One region of the Clostridium pabulibutyricum genome, then DNA from elsewhere that is predicted to be linked to it. Evidence: riboswitches for the same ligand, from Rfam matches in the RefSeq annotation. Region 1 holds a riboswitch; the other holds the start of a gene.
The links. Region 1 has a riboswitch for cyclic di-GMP ahead of AC4CVH_RS14205 (methyl-accepting chemotaxis protein). Riboswitches for the same ligand answer to the same signal wherever they lie in the genome.
Positions count from the first base shown of each region.

Region 1 (7,954 bases):
GTGACGGTAGAAGTCAGGGGACAACTGGAATGTTTGATTCACTTCCGTATCGTAATGATGCAGCGATTGTGTTTAGACGTCTTATAAGGTCACTTCCAACAAGACGTGGAATAATTGGAGTAGCTTCATGCGATAAAGGACTTCCGGCAATGATGATGGCTCTTGCATCAATGCATGATTTGCCAATAATTATTGTTCCAGGAGGATCAACACTTCAGCCTATAGATGGGGAAGATGCGGGAACAGTACAGACTATCGGAGTAAGATTTGCAAACAATGAGCTTTCTCTTAAAGATGCCTGCAAGGCAGGATGTAATGCATGTGCTTCAGCAGGTGGAGGATGTCAATTCTTAGGTACAGCAGGAACTTCACAGGTTATCTCCGAAGCATTGGGAATAGCACTGCCTCATTCAGCTTTGGCGCCATCAGGTCAGCCAATATGGGAACATATTGCGGTTCAATCAGCTTTGGCAGTTTCGGATATGATTAGGAATGAAACTACAGTAAAGGATATCATCACAGATAAGGCTATTGAAAATGCAATGGTTGTACATGCCGCTTTTGGGGGATCAACGAATCTGCTTCTTCACCTTCCGGCAATTGCATATGCAGCAGGATGTAGAGTTCCTACAGTAGAAGACTGGTCAAGGATAAACAAAAAGGTACCTCGTCTTGTAAGTGTTCTTCCTATAGGACCTGTTAATTATCCTACAGTAAGTGCATTTTTGGCAGGAGGAGTTCCAGAGGTAATGCTTCATTTGAGAAAACTTGGTCTGCTTCATGAGGATGTCCTTACAGTTACAGGAGAAACACTTGGAGAAAATCTTGACTGGTGGGAAAAATCAGAAAGACGTAAACAATGCAGACAGCGTCTTGTAGAGATAGATGGAATAAATCCAGATGAAATTATAATGAATCCTGAAAAGGCTAAGAAGAGAGGATTAACATCAACAGTAACTTTTCCTGTTGGAAATATTGCACCGGAAGGTTCCGTAGTAAAATCAACAGCTATTGATCCGTCAGTTATAGATGATGATGGAGTATTCAGACACACTGGAACAGTCAGGGTGTTTACATCTGAGAAAGCAGCTATTAAAGTGCTTAAAGAAGGTGGAAATATAAAGGCTGGAGACATAATGATTGTAATGGGCGGAGGTCCTATGGGAACAGGAATGGAGGAAACATATCAGTTAACCTCGGCACTTAAACATTTACCTTTTGGAAAGCATGTTTCTTTAATTACAGATGCACGTTTTTCCGGTGTTTCAACTGGAGCCTGCTTTGGACATGTTGGACCTGAGGCATTGGCAGGAGGCCCTATTGGAAAGTTAAAAGATGATGATATTGTGGAAATAATAGTTGATACAAATAAACTTGAAGGCTCAATTAATTTTATAGGAACCGAGGGCAACAGGCTTTCTTATGAGGAAGGTGCCAAGGTTTTAAAAGCTCGTGAGCTTCATGAAGGTCTTCAACCTGATCCAGATCTTCCTAAGGATACTAAGTTATGGGCTGCACTTCAGTCTGTAAGTGGAGGAACATGGAGAGGAAGCGTCTATGATGTAGATAAGATTATTGAGGTAATAGAAGCTGGTAGGAAATCATTAAACATGGATAAATAGTGGTAGTTAATTTTTATAAAACCAAATAGTTGGGAGGAATATAGTATGCCTTTATTTATAGTAGGACTAGGCGTAGTGTTCTTAATCGTATTAATTTCTAAGTTTAAACTGAATACATTTCTTTCATTGTTGATTGTTTCATTTGTTGTGGCATTGGGGCTTGGAATGCCACTTGGAAAAGTTGTTTCAAGTATTGAAAGTGGTATGGGAAGTACACTTGGACATATAGCTCTGATATTTGGACTTGGAGCCATGCTTGGAAGACTTGTTGCAGATTCTGGTGGAGCGCATAGAATTGCCATGACTTTGATTAACAAGTTTGGAGTAAAAAAGATTCAGCTGGCTGTTATAGTTGCATCATTTGTTGTTGGAATAGCAATGTTCTTTGAGGTAGGATTGGTTTTACTTCTTCCAATTATATTCTCGATTGCAAAAGAATTAAAGATATCTCCAATATATCTCGGTATTCCTATGCTTGCATCATTGCTTGTAACTCATTGTTTTTTACCACCGCATCCAGGTCCTACAGTAATAGCAGGTGCATATGGTGCAGATATTGGAACGGTTTTAGTGTATGGTATTTTGATAGCAATACCAACAGTTATTATATCAGGCCTTTTATTTACTAAGATAGACAAAAAGATTATACCAAGTGCTTTTGAAAAAGATGCTGAATCAGGTGATTTCATTGGTGATCAAAAAACATTCAAATTGGAGGATACACCTGGATTTGGAGTTAGTTTATTGACTGCAATGTTTCCGGTAATTTTGATGATGATTTCTACTGTAATTTCAATGGCTCAAAAGATGGCTGGTGTCAAAGACAATTCATTTTTCGAAATTGTAAGTTTTATAGGAAATCCTGATACAGCAATGCTAATTTCTTTGATAGTTGCAATTTATACTATGGGAATAAGGAGAAAGATTCCTGTAAAACAGGTTGGAGATACATGTGCAGCTGCAGCCGCATCAATAGGAATGATGATTTTGATTATAGGCGGAGGCGGAGCTTTTAAAGAAGTTCTCATAGATGCAGGGGTAGGAAAGTATATAGCTTCATTGTTTAATGGAAGTTCGGTATCACCTTTACTTCTTGCATGGACAGTTGCTGCAATTTTGCGTATTGCATTAGGATCAGCTACAGTTGCGGCACTTTCAACGTCGGGACTTGTTATTCCGATGCTTGCAAGTTATGGTGATGTTAATCTCGCTTTAGTAACACTTGCAACAGGTTGTGGAAGCGCTATTGCATCTCATGTAAATGATGCAAGTTTCTGGATAGTTAAGGAGTATTTTGGATTTAGCATGAAGGAAACTTTTTCGACATGGACATTAATGTCTACAGTTTTATCTGTAGTAGGATTAATATTTATACTGATATTAAACATATTTATATAAATATGACTATATAATTCATAAATAGGGGATTGAAATCATTGTATTTTCAATTCCCTATTTATTATGTAATTTGCGTAATTTTGTGAGGAAAAATGTAGAAATAAATCTTAAAAATTTAATATTTTAAGAGAAAAATGGAAATATTGCATTGAATTTTATAAAAATTGGGTGTAATATAACTTATGTAAATATTTATAATAGCACACTTGCCGAAAGACAAGGTCGCAAAGCTATGGGTCTTAAGGAAATAGTTTTCCTATGATTGCCAGGTTGCTGAATTTGTTTGATTTTAAAGGATTATGTGTATTAGTGTCTATTATTTATCATAAATAATAGACACTTTTTTATTTTATAGGTAAGAGTTATCAATAGTTATTTTGGGGAAATTAATGAATACTGCAAACTAATTGATAATGAATGTTATGTGAATATTAAGTTGTACAAAATTATGTGGTGGAGGTATCAGATGGAAGGTAAAGAAAATTTTCAAGAAATGTTTAATAAAAAATCTCTAAAAGTAGTTCTAATAATTTATATGGTTTGTTGTGTTATGTCTTTTATGTGCTTTTCTGGTATGAAATTAATTGGCATAAATAATGAAATAACATTAAATTCATTGATTGTACTTGGAATACTTGTTGTTATTTATGGAGTTATATTTTATAAGTGTTACAAATGGGTAATCAATTCAGACAATAAAGATTCGAAAGCGTTAAATACTACCAAAGGTTTAATTCTTTTGATAACATACTTTCAGTATTTATATCTTAACTTTACTATGCATTTAAATTCTGTTTGGCTCATAGTTATATTTTTTGTTATACTTGGAGCACTGTTTTTTGACATTAAAATGGTAATAGGTTCAATAATATTAAGCTGTTTGTGTGTAGCTGTAGTATTTTTTCATAATCCATCCATACTTATGCGTGGCAAGATGGCAAGTGCGGAATTATATATGACCGTAGTTAGTATAGGTATTACCTTTGCACTTATTTATATAATGGTATATATGGCATCGAAATTGTTGGAATCAATTGCTAAGAAAGAGATTGAAATTAATAAAGAAAACGAAAAACTGCTTGGTATTTTTGATAAAATATCTGAAGTTTCCAATACGGTATTATCATCAAGCACGAATTTAAGTGCTGCAATTGAAGAACAAACAAGCTCTCTTGTTGAGGTTTCAGATGTAACAAGCCTTGCTTCACAAAATTCAGATGATATGCTTGATAAATCAAATAAAAATAAAAATATATTGGATATGTTGTTGAAAGCAAATGAAATTGTTGTTGATAAGGCAAGAGACAGTGAAAAGAAGATAAATGACATTATTCAAATTACAGATAAAAACCAGAAGTCATTGAATGATACAATTTCAATTATTTCCAATATAAAAGATGAAATAGCAGATACTTTTAAATCTACAAAGGATCTTGAGCAAAAATCAGCTGAGGTTGATGAAATATTAAAGTTAATTGGAGATATATCCGAGCAGACTAATCTTCTTGCTTTAAATGCTTCAATTGAAGCTGCAAGAGCAGGTGAATACGGTAAAGGTTTTGCTGTTGTAGCAGATGAAATCAGAAAACTTGCAGAAGGAACAAAACAGTCTCTTTTGCAAGCAAGCACAATAATAAACGAGTTAAAAAACAAGATTAATACAGTTCAAGATCAAATGAGTAATAACAATAAAGAATCTCAAACTGGAAATTACATTATAAATGAAACTGTTGGCAGGATAAATGATATGAATGTTCATTTGAAATCATTCAGCAGCAATATAATTGATATAAATGAAGCATCAAATACACTATTTTCGGAGACTAAAAATGCTGTACAATTTAATGAAGAAATATCAACTATAACTAAAAATACTATATCGCAATATGACACCATAGCAGGCACAATATCACAAAACGCTGCTGCCGGTGAGGAAATTGAGGCTAATGTAAATGAACTCAAAAATATTACAGAAGATTTAAATAAACTTATTCAGTAGATTGTGAACGGATATAATATATATTTGATTCGTGAAGTTTTCTAACTACTGTAGAATTTTGAAAGCACCATAAAGCCATGTAATTTAATGCTTTATGGTGCTTTTTATATTATTTGTTAGAATGAAAAACAATTGAGACTAGTCAAACGTTATAGTAAAAAATAAAAGGAAACGAAAAAAACTGTGATAATATAACTTATATAGGCAGAAAAAATAAGGTCTTAAAATATTTAATTAAATCAGGGAGTAAATATTATGTTTAATACTTTTTTAAATGTGGGTGGAATATTGAGTTTTTTACTGATAATTTTTGTTGCTGCATTTATTCATGGAGTGACAGGATTTGGATTTGGGATAATACTCATGTGTTTTTTGCCTAATTTGTTGGGATATCAAATGTCTGTTGGAATAAGCGCGCTGTTATCTCTGCTCATTAGTTTAGGAATTATGATAGGAATTAAAGGCAAATTGGATATAAGAAAAATTTTTATTACAACTATGTTTTTTATTATTTTTCAGATTATTGGTACAAATTTGCTCTTTAGTGTTGTCAATAACGTTTTAAGAATGTCTCTTGGAATAACATTGATATTTTTTGCATTATTATTTATATATATGGAGTATGGAAGACATAATATAAAATTTAGCAACATGAATAGTGCTATTATAGGCGGGATAAGTGGAATCACAGGCGGAATGTTGGGGATAGGAGGGCCGCCGGTTGTATTTTATTATCATAGCATATTTGAAGATAAAAATGATTATAACATAAATATGCAGGTAACATTTACTATTGTAAATATGATTTTGATAGGTCAGCATATATACCGTGGAAATATAACAGCTACAACTTTAGAGTTTTCTGCATTAGCATTAATAGTATTATTTTTATCTACATGGATAGGACTTAAGGCCTTTAAAAGAATATCAAAAAGCTTACTAACTAAGATTACAATAGGATTTTTATTTGTAGTAGGAATCATGAAATTTGTATCATAATTAAGTTGATAAACTATTAAAAACTTGCTTTAAACTACTGTTTTAAAGCAAGTTTTTAATTGCGCAACTCTCACGTTTCGTTATATTGAAGGGAATTTCGAGCTTAATAGGAATACTATGTCCACGTTCAATTCGATCGATTAATGTTTTACAGGCCATTTTTCCAAGCTGTTCTATTGGAATGTGAACAGTCGTAAGCATCGGCGAGACATATTGAGACATACTTATATCATCAATACTTATAATGGAAATGTCTTTTGGTACGCATATCCCATTTTCTTTAAGTGCTTTCAAAGCACCAATTGCAGTTATATCATTAGCACAAAGTATTGCAGTTGTATGTGTGTTATTATCTAAAAGTTTCTGAGCACCCTTATATCCGCCGTGAGTAGATAAATGAGTATTGATAATATTTTTGCTGTTGATAGAAAGGCTTAATTCTTTCATGGCATCCATGAAACCTTTAAAGCGAACTTCATTTTTAGTCTCACCAATGTAGCTTATATTGGTATGGAACAAAGAGGCTATATGTTTTACAGCTGCAATAGATGCCTTGTAACCGTCACAGATCACTTGATCATAATTGTAGGATAAATCAATACTGTTGAGTCCTGCAAAAACTACATTTTTATAATGCTTTTTTATAAAATTAGAAAGATTTAAATTAAATCGTCCAAGAATCAACACCCCGTCTACTTTAGTATTGGATATGGTGTTAAATGCATTTGATGTGTCCAAATCAAATGCTGAAAGCGTGTATCTAAGTACATAACCATGTTTAAAAGCCTCTCTTTCTATAGAACGTGACAGATCTAAAAAAAATGGCTCGTCTATGGCATCTCTTGATCTTGCAACTATACAGGCCATATTTTTATCGTTATTTCTGATAGTAGTATTATTGATTTTACCGAGTTTTAAATTACGTGCTGCAATATTTGGAGTATAGCCAGTTTCTCTTACGACAGACCATATTTTTTCCCGAACTTCTTCACTGGCTGCTTTTGTATCTTTACTGTTTATTACACGGGAAACGGTAGAAATTGATACACCTACACGTTCAGCGATATCCTTAAGTTTCATAAAAAACCTCCATATAGTCATAACATGATATTTAACGATTTTATTATAACATTAACATATACATATTATCAAACGTTTGAGTCAAATAGAGGCCAAATAGTAAAAAAAGTGTGCTAAATTATTTATATGATGATGTCGTCTTATAAATAATAGGAAAATTGGACTTGGTAATTTTGGATAATGGGGGGTGTAAATTTATGTACTTGTTATATTTTTTAGTTAGCCTTATTGCTTCGATTATTGGAGGAATATGTGGTATTGGTGGGGGAGTTATAATAAAACCTGTACTTGATGCCACAGGTACTATGAGTGTCACTAATATTAGTTTTTTGTCAGGATGTACAGTTCTGTCCATGTCTATTATCTCTGTATTAAAATCTCATAAAAATAATAAAACTATTGATGTAAGGACAAGTACTCTTTTAGCTGTTGGCGGCATTATAGGAGGAATACTTGGTAAATCTTTATTTGATATTCTTAAAACAATTTTTAATAACGAGAATTATCTTGGAGCAGTGCAGGCGGCCTTGTTAATAATTATTACAGCGGGAACACTTATATATAGTATATATTCTTATAAGATCAAAACTAAAAATTTGACTAATATTATGGTATGTTTGTTTATAGGATTGTTTTTGGGAATGGTATCTTCTTTTCTTGGTATAGGCGGTGGGCCTATAAATTTAACGGTACTCTTTTTTTTCTTTTCTATGGACATAAAAAAGGCAGCGGCAAATTCTTTGTATATTATAATGTTTTCACAGTTGGCTAGTTTGTTTCAGACAATTATTAATAAAAAGGTTCCTTCAGTAAGTCCCGTGGTTTTAGCTCTTATGGTAGCGGCTGGTGTTGTTGG
Region 1 is NZ_JBZAYZ010000016.1:60,107-68,060, forward strand. Features, by position in the region: gene AC4CVH_RS14195 (YjhG/YagF family D-xylonate dehydratase) at 1-1,622, shown strand, start outside; gene AC4CVH_RS14200 (GntP family permease) at 1,668-3,020, shown strand; cyclic di-GMP riboswitch class I at 3,210-3,298, shown strand; gene AC4CVH_RS14205 (methyl-accepting chemotaxis protein) at 3,487-5,019, shown strand; gene AC4CVH_RS14210 (sulfite exporter TauE/SafE family protein) at 5,275-6,018, shown strand; gene AC4CVH_RS14215 (LacI family DNA-binding transcriptional regulator) at 6,061-7,098, opposite strand; gene AC4CVH_RS14220 (TSUP family transporter) at 7,296-7,954, shown strand, end outside.

Region 2 (7,954 bases), on a different contig from region 1:
GTATACACACATCCAGCTTGTACTGTGGATAATCAAAGTTTTGTATATTGCCAATCAAACTCTTTATCACCTCTTTTTCTTTATACACCGGAACAAGTATTGTATATACAGGAAGCTCCTTCTCGTCAATCGAATCCATTTCCTCCCTGGTAAATCTAAGCTGTGCGTCCCTGTTGGAGCCTTTAAGGACAATTACAAGTTTGAGTACGGTCATAATAGCATATATAATCTGAAAAAACAGGTTTATTGAAAAAAAGGCAATTTTATAATTCAATATTATCAAGATCACAAGCAGTATAAGCACAATTAAAACTACAATCTGCTGATTTTGTGAAAATGTTACGATAGCAGAGTTTTCAGGTTCATTTTCATAAAGCTCAAACACACTTTTTTCCGTTTGCGTATAACCATATACCTGTTCCCAGAAGTTATCTATCTCAACCATGGTAGCAAGTACCTGCTCCACAGGCTTGTCAAGGTATGATTCAATTTCAGACACCGAACTTGCCGGCAGTATCTCCCTTACAGCAAGAAGGTATATATCATCTCTTTCATTTATTATTATCGCATTGTGTTTAAGTGCAATGTCATAGGGAAGCTTCCATGAATTCCTGAGATTTGTCCTTTTGCCAACTCTTCCGATGCTGCCCTGTATTGCAAGATCATTATACAAGTCTTTCGGAGTTATATATTTTAGAAACAGAAGTACTTCTCCAAGCCTTCCCCCGCTTTTTTTCTGAAGCTCAACTGCTCTTTGAAGCTGCTCATTTGTTATTTTTCCTTTTTTAACCAGCATCTCCCCTATAGGTAGCCTGTCCTTGTTTCTATTTTTCAAAAAACCTTCAAGTTCATCCTTTTTAATATAATCCCGATAAACAAGAATATCACCTATACGTCCACCATTCTCTCTTTGATATTCCATGGCAGAGTTTAATTGTTCCCTGTCTATAAGTTTCTCCTGAAGAAGCTTTTCTCCAAGTCTCGAAAACTTGTCTGTATTTATAAACCTATCAAGTTCGTTTCTTGAGATAAAGTTATTCTCTACAAGCACCTCTCCCATGAGCCCCCCGTGCTCTTTCTGATAATCCAGTGCAAGTTTTAATTGATCCACAGTTATATAGCCCATATTAAGAAGTCTGTTTCCAATTTTGTCAGTATTTTTTTCTTCTAACACCTGCAGCACCCCCTAATCTATAACCTTGAATATCTTGTATCCATCAAATTCTTTGTACAAAGTGCACCATTCTGCACCATTTTTATACAAATCCGGATACCTTACATTGAATGCGTCAAGAGACCCCACACCCGAATTTGGATCAGGCACGATTATATATTGTATATTGTACTTTGCCGGGTCCTTAATATATGTATTAAAATATAAACTGTTGCTTATTATAAGGTTATCCGTATTTTTCACGTTTAAAATAATTGAAGACGTAACAAAAGAATCCATCATTACTCTATTATCGGAAAGTTCATCATTTATAGTTTTGGAAATGTCCAAATACCTGCTGCTCACTACAGCAGTCTGTTCTTCCACTGCAAGAACAGGATCTGAAAGAGCCTTTGCTGTAAATATACCGGATACAAGAAGTGCCACAACCAAAATCAATGATACATCACGTCTAAACACCTCTTTTGCATCGGAAATCTCATATGGAATCCATGCTGCAGTTATTGGAAGCACATATGAAAAAAACCTGAGCCATCCATAAGAACTTCCTTTAACAAGCATCAAAAAATGAAAAGATATAAGTGATGCAGCAATTGCACACAACATAAAAAAATCACTTTTTAAAAGCCTTCTTGTAGCAAATCTTTCAACTACAACACCAAAGAAAAGCGGCAGGAAAGGAAGAGACCTTACAAATACATACTTCAATATTGCAAAAAGCGAACCAACTGGCCTTGTAAGCTGACTTTGGGCTTCATTGGAATAGCTGGAATTCAAAAAATAGAGCGGATTTCCAGTTATTGTCCAGTTCAAAAACACCCATATGAGTATGCCGTATATCAAAGGAGCATACAGTACTATTGCAGTCCCTTCCGCATAATAATATCTTTCATGTTTTATGTTTTCCGGCACAAACTTCTTTTCGTTTTTATTCAAAAATATATTCACAAGTACCGCAAGTCCTATCCCTGCTGCAAATGGTATTGCCTCATACCTGCAAAAGAAGGCAAGAGTAAGTGAAAAGGCTATCTTTACAATGTATTCGGGCTTCCCCTCCTTCATCCAGAAGGTAAGGTTCGTCACAGCATATATCACAAATATAAAGAATACCTCTTCGCTCATGCCATTCATTCCATAAAAAAATATAAACGGATTTGCAGCATACAAAACTGTCAAAGGAATATAATATTTTCTTTCAACACCCAAATGTACAAATGCCTTTAAAAGTATGACAGCGCCAAAAGCCGCAGAAACTGCCGTTACAAAAGAACTTGAAATGCCTGAAGACACAATTGGCCTCCAAAGTTTGGACATTTCAACAAGCGGGAGCTGCATTATGCTCGGAAGAGGATTCCATACAAATCCAACAGATGCAAGCCTCAAGGGTTTCACATACAGCACATAGAAAGCATTGGCCGTCCTGCTGAATGCATCATTTAAAAGTATGCCCTTAAAATATCCAAGATAAATTCCTCCTGCAAATTCAAGTACAAATACTATTAAAAATACATAAATCGAATTCTTAAGTGGTAATTTTGAGAATTCAGGCTTGTTATAACTCTTTGCCATAGCTTAAAATCTCCTTGAATTATTTTTTCCACGTCCATAGTCTGTTAAGGTTGTAATTCCAGAACACCGCACCAAAAATGCCCGTCAAATTTGCAATATTATAATTAATTCCGAGTCTGTAGTGTAAACAACTCAATATAACTATGTTTATAATTATTCCGCAAAGTGAAACAACAATAAATTTAAAGGCCTCGGAAAACAATCTTACCGTCTTTTTATCTTTCCATGTAATATTTCTGTTCAAAATAAAATTTCCAATCATGGCAATAAAAGCTGAAACCGTACCTGAAATTTCTACAGATACACCATGAAATACAAAAATATTGTAAAATATCATGTTGACAAATACTCCTGCAATACCTACCATGGCAAAAATGAATATCCTTCTGTCTTCGGGACTATACCTTACCAAGTTAAAAATATGTTTCAAATAATTGATCTGTTCGGCAAAGGACATCTTTGATTTTCCATACTGCCTTTTTTCAAATTTATAAGGTATTTCCAAAACACTTTCATATCTGCCGCGGACAAGAATTTCCATAAGTATCTTCCATCCGACAGGCTTCAATTCCACATTATTCACTATCTTTTTTCTAAAGGCGAAAAATCCCCCTGTAGGATCACTTATGCCTCTGAGTTCTTTCAAAAACAATTTTCCTATAAGAGCCGCCGTATGCGAAACAATCTTCCTAAAAATGCCAAGACCGTATTCATCGCCACCTAAAAGATGCCTGCTTGGAATTACAATATCGCAGCCTTCTTCTACACATCTTACCATATCAGGCAAAAGTTCCGGTGGATGCTGAAGATCCGAGTCCATAACTGCAATGATCTCACCACTGCTCATGTCTATACCCGACACAACTGCTGAGGCAAGTCCATTTTTATCTTGTCTATGAAGATATTTTACATTATGATTCGTCTTTTTTAAAGTATCAAGATATTCCACCGTGTTGTCCGTACTGTCATCTACAAATATAACTTCATAGTCTTCAGTGTCTTTAAATGCTTTCTTTATTCTATTTGTAATCTTTATGACATTTATTTGTTCATTGAATGTTGGTATTACTATACTTACCACGAGAAATCACTTCCTCAAAATTATATAGACAAGTAAATAAACTGCAAAAAATAAACCGACCTAACTTTTAAAAGTTGGTCGGTTGCACTACTAGCTCACTATATATAAAGTGCCCAAATAACTATATAGTTCCTCGCTTCCACAAATATATTATGATTATATCACAGTTTGAGTGCTTATAAAATCCCGAATATTCGAATTCTGAAAATTTAATCACAATTTATTTTGGCTTAATATATAATATTTTCTACTATTGTCGCAGCTTCACTTTTGGTGAAATGATTGCAAAAATTCATATATTCAACTTATTCAATCCTGGCCACAATTTATCCTTCTTCGAGAATATAATATTCTCCATGCCTATATTCTCCAGCGGCCATTTTATGGCAATATCGGGATCATTCCAGATAAGTCCGCCTTCATCCTCAGGATGATAAAAATCAGTACATTTATAACAAAACTCTGCCTCTTCCGAAAGTACAAGAAAGCCATGGGCAAAACCTTTCGGTATATAAAACTGTTTTTTATTTTCTTCTGAAAGCGTAACCCCTACCCACTTTCCATAGGTCTTTGAATTTACTCTAAGATCTACCGCCACATCAAAAACTTCTCCTTTTACTACACGGACAAGTTTCCCCTGAGAATGTTTTTTCTGAAAATGAAGCCCTCTTAGGACTCCTTTTGAAGACTTCGACTGGTTATCCTGAACAAATTTCATATCAAGTCCAGCTTCTTTAAAATCATTGTAATTGTATGTTTCCATAAAATAACCTCGATTGTCTCCAAAAACACCTATTTCTATTATATATACACCTTCAATATCCGTACCTTGAAATTTAAATTTTCCCATATCAATTCATCCCCTCTATAAATGATTTAAGAGCATCCTCCCAGTTTCTCATTTCATCTCCCACAGTACACCTAAGCATCATGTTGTCAAGGGATGAATATTCAGGCCGTTTTGCCTTTCTTTCAAGCTTGTTCGAGGTCATTGGAGACACACTGCAGTTTATTTTTGCATACTCCACAATCTTCGACGCAAAATCATACCAGCTGCACTCGCCTTTTCCAGTACAGTGATATACTCCATATTCATCCGTAAGCAGCATTTTAAGAATATGATGTCCAAGATCATTTGCATTTGTTGGATTTCCCCTCTGGTCATTTACTACATCAAGATGTCCTCGCTCCTTTGCGGCTTTAAGAATCGTATACACAAAATTCTTTCCGTATTTTCCGTAAAGCCAGGATGTTCTTACTATAAAATATCTTTCTGTGTTTTCACGTATATAACTTTCGCCAAGAAGTTTTGTTTTTCCGTAAACACTTGATGGACTCGGGATATCATATTCCCTAAACGGAACACTTCCTTTTCCACTGAACACATAGTCTGTGGATATGTGCATAAGTTTTGCACCCGTTTTTTTTGCCGCCAGTGCAAGATTTCTAGGCCCAACAGAATTTACAGAAAACGCCTTATCTTGATTCTCCTCACAGCCATCTACATTTGTATAGGCTGCACAATTTATTATTACATCCGGTTTTAATCCGACAATGTAATTCATAACATCATTATACCTGGATATATCAAGTTCATCTCTTGAAAAAAATTCTATACTTGAGTTGGAATAAATCCCGTCTATTTTCCCAATTTCAGATTTTCCATCCTTCAAAATGGAAGAAATCTCGGATGCCAGCTGTCCCCCTGCACCTGTAACAATTATTCTCATTTTAAATCATCTCCGTAAAAAGTTATTTTAACTTCAAAAGACCTAAAAGATATTTTCCATAATCAACTTTCTTAAGTGGTTCTGCAAGCTTTAAAAGCTGTTTCTCATCTATATACCCTTTTCTGTATGCAATTTCCTCTATACACGAAACATAAAGTCCCTGTCTTGTCTGTACCGCCTCAACAAAATTTGCCGCACTTAAAAGTCCCGAAGGCGTACCGGTATCAAGCCATGCCATGCCCCTTCCAAAAAGTTCAACCTTCAGCCTTTCCTGTTTTAAATATTCATTGTTTATGTCTGTGATCTCAATTTCTCCCCTTTTTGAAGGTTTTATTGATTTTGCAATTTCAACGACATCATTGTCGTAAAAATAAAGTCCGGGAACGGCATAATCAGACTTTGGAACAGCGGGTTTTTCTTGGATTGAAATTACATTAAAATCCGCATCAAATTCTACAACCCCAAAGTCTTTTGGATTGCTTACATGATATCCGAAAATAGTCGATATCCCATTTCTCTTTGACGCTGTCTCAAGCCTTTCAGAAAATCCATAACCATAAAACACATTATCTCCAAGAACGAGAGAAACATCGTCATTTCCAATGAATTTCTCTCCAACTATAAAAGCATCTGCAAGTCCTCTCGGCTCCTCCTGAACTTCATAGCTGAACCTAAGTCCCAGCTGACTGCCGTCTCTGAAGAGTTCTCTGAAAGAGTCCAAATCGCGCGGTGTTGATATTATAAGTATATCCCTTATTCCTGCAAGCATCAAAACAGAAAGAGGATAATACACCATAGGCTTGTCATATACCGGAAGTATCTGCTTGGACACAGACTTTGTCATAGGATAAAGCCTTGTTCCAGAACCACCTGCAAGTATAATTCCTTTACGCATATAAAAATTCCTCCTCTCTGCTATCTTTTGTCATACATGTTTTTATAATAATTTTTGTACTGGCCTGAAGTAACACTGTCCATCCATTTTTTGTTATCAAGATACCACTTTATAGTTTTTACTATGCCTACTTCAAATTTTGTTTCCGGATACCATCCAAGATCACACCTTATCTTTTCAGGATCTATTCCATATCTCCTGTCATGTCCCTTTCTGTCTTCCACATGTTTTATGAGAGTCTCCGAAACACTTGAGTCAACATTTTCCTGTATATACGAAATTATAGTTTTTAGAATATGAAGGTTAGTTCTCTCGTTATGTCCGCCTATATTGTACACTTCTCCAGCTTTTCCACGTTCAAGTACCATGTCTATCGCCTTGCAGTGATCCTCAACATAAAGCCAGTCTCTTATGTTCATTCCATCACCGTAAAGAGGTATATCCCTCTTCTCCATGCAGTTATTTATAACAAGCGGAATTAATTTTTCAGGGAATTGACAAGGTCCATAATTGTTTGAACACCTTGTGATGTTTATCGGCATTTTGTAGGTATCGTGATATGCCTTTACCATAAGATCTGCAGATGCCTTGCTGGATGAGTAAGGACTGTGGGAATCAAGAGGTGTTTTTTCCGTAAAGTATCCCTCTTTTCCAAGAGAGCCATAAACTTCGTCTGTTGAAACTTGAAGGTACTTTTTGCCAGGTTTAAAACTATCACCCTGCTGCCAAAAATGCTTCGCAGTATCAAGAAGTGACACTGTTCCAAGTACATTGGTCTGTACAAATATTTCGGGATTTTTTATGCTCCTGTCCACATGAGATTCTGCTGCAAAGTTTACAACATAATCTATGTCATATTCTTCAAATATAGAAAATAGCTTGGCCTTATCGCATATGTCACCCTGAACAAATATGTAATTTGAATTACCCGATATGTCTGAAAGATTTTCAAGATTACCAGCATAGGTAAGCTTGTCATAGTTTATTATTTTTATGTCACTATACTTATTAAGCATGTAATGGATGAGGTTTGAGCCTATGAAACCCGCACCTCCCGTAACTAAGTATGTTTTCATTTGTATTCAACTCCTTTCAACCAATAATATAATTTATTTTAATTATCTAAGATTTTTGTAGTCCTCATATCTCCTACACAATCTCAAACAACTTCTCACAGTTGAATCAGACAAATCACTCTCTTCTAAATATTTCCATACATACACCTCACCTTTCGTATAATCTATTCCCCTTGAATTCATTACTATTCCCCCTTATAATAAAATTGCTGTTACTTAACAAGCTTAACTTTTTTCAGTACAATATCAATAATCTTTCTATTCATACTAGATTTAAATAGCAAAAGCATAATTATATAAGTTAACCCACCTAAAAGGATCTGAATCATTGTAGTTCTAAAAGCAACGCCAATGGTATTGCCTATAAATTTCACTTCACCAAACATAATAATACCTGCGACCAAATATTTCCATGTATCTGTAAACATC
Region 2 is NZ_JBZAYZ010000003.1:105,838-113,791, forward strand. Features, by position in the region: gene AC4CVH_RS05645 (cyclic di-GMP-binding domain-containing protein, MshE-related) at 1-1,174, opposite strand, end outside; gene AC4CVH_RS05650 (hypothetical protein) at 1,187-2,743, opposite strand; gene AC4CVH_RS05655 (glycosyltransferase) at 2,763-3,824, opposite strand; cyclic di-GMP riboswitch class II at 3,892-3,973, opposite strand; gene rfbC (dTDP-4-dehydrorhamnose 3,5-epimerase) at 4,117-4,674, opposite strand; gene rfbD (dTDP-4-dehydrorhamnose reductase) at 4,676-5,554, opposite strand; gene rfbA (glucose-1-phosphate thymidylyltransferase RfbA) at 5,577-6,449, opposite strand; gene rfbB (dTDP-glucose 4,6-dehydratase) at 6,470-7,525, opposite strand; gene AC4CVH_RS05680 (hypothetical protein) at 7,568-7,708, opposite strand; gene AC4CVH_RS05685 (oligosaccharide flippase family protein) at 7,738-7,954, opposite strand, start outside.
Region 2: linked by a shared signal. The riboswitch ahead of AC4CVH_RS05655 (glycosyltransferase) and the one ahead of AC4CVH_RS14205 (methyl-accepting chemotaxis protein) in region 1 are both predicted to bind cyclic di-GMP.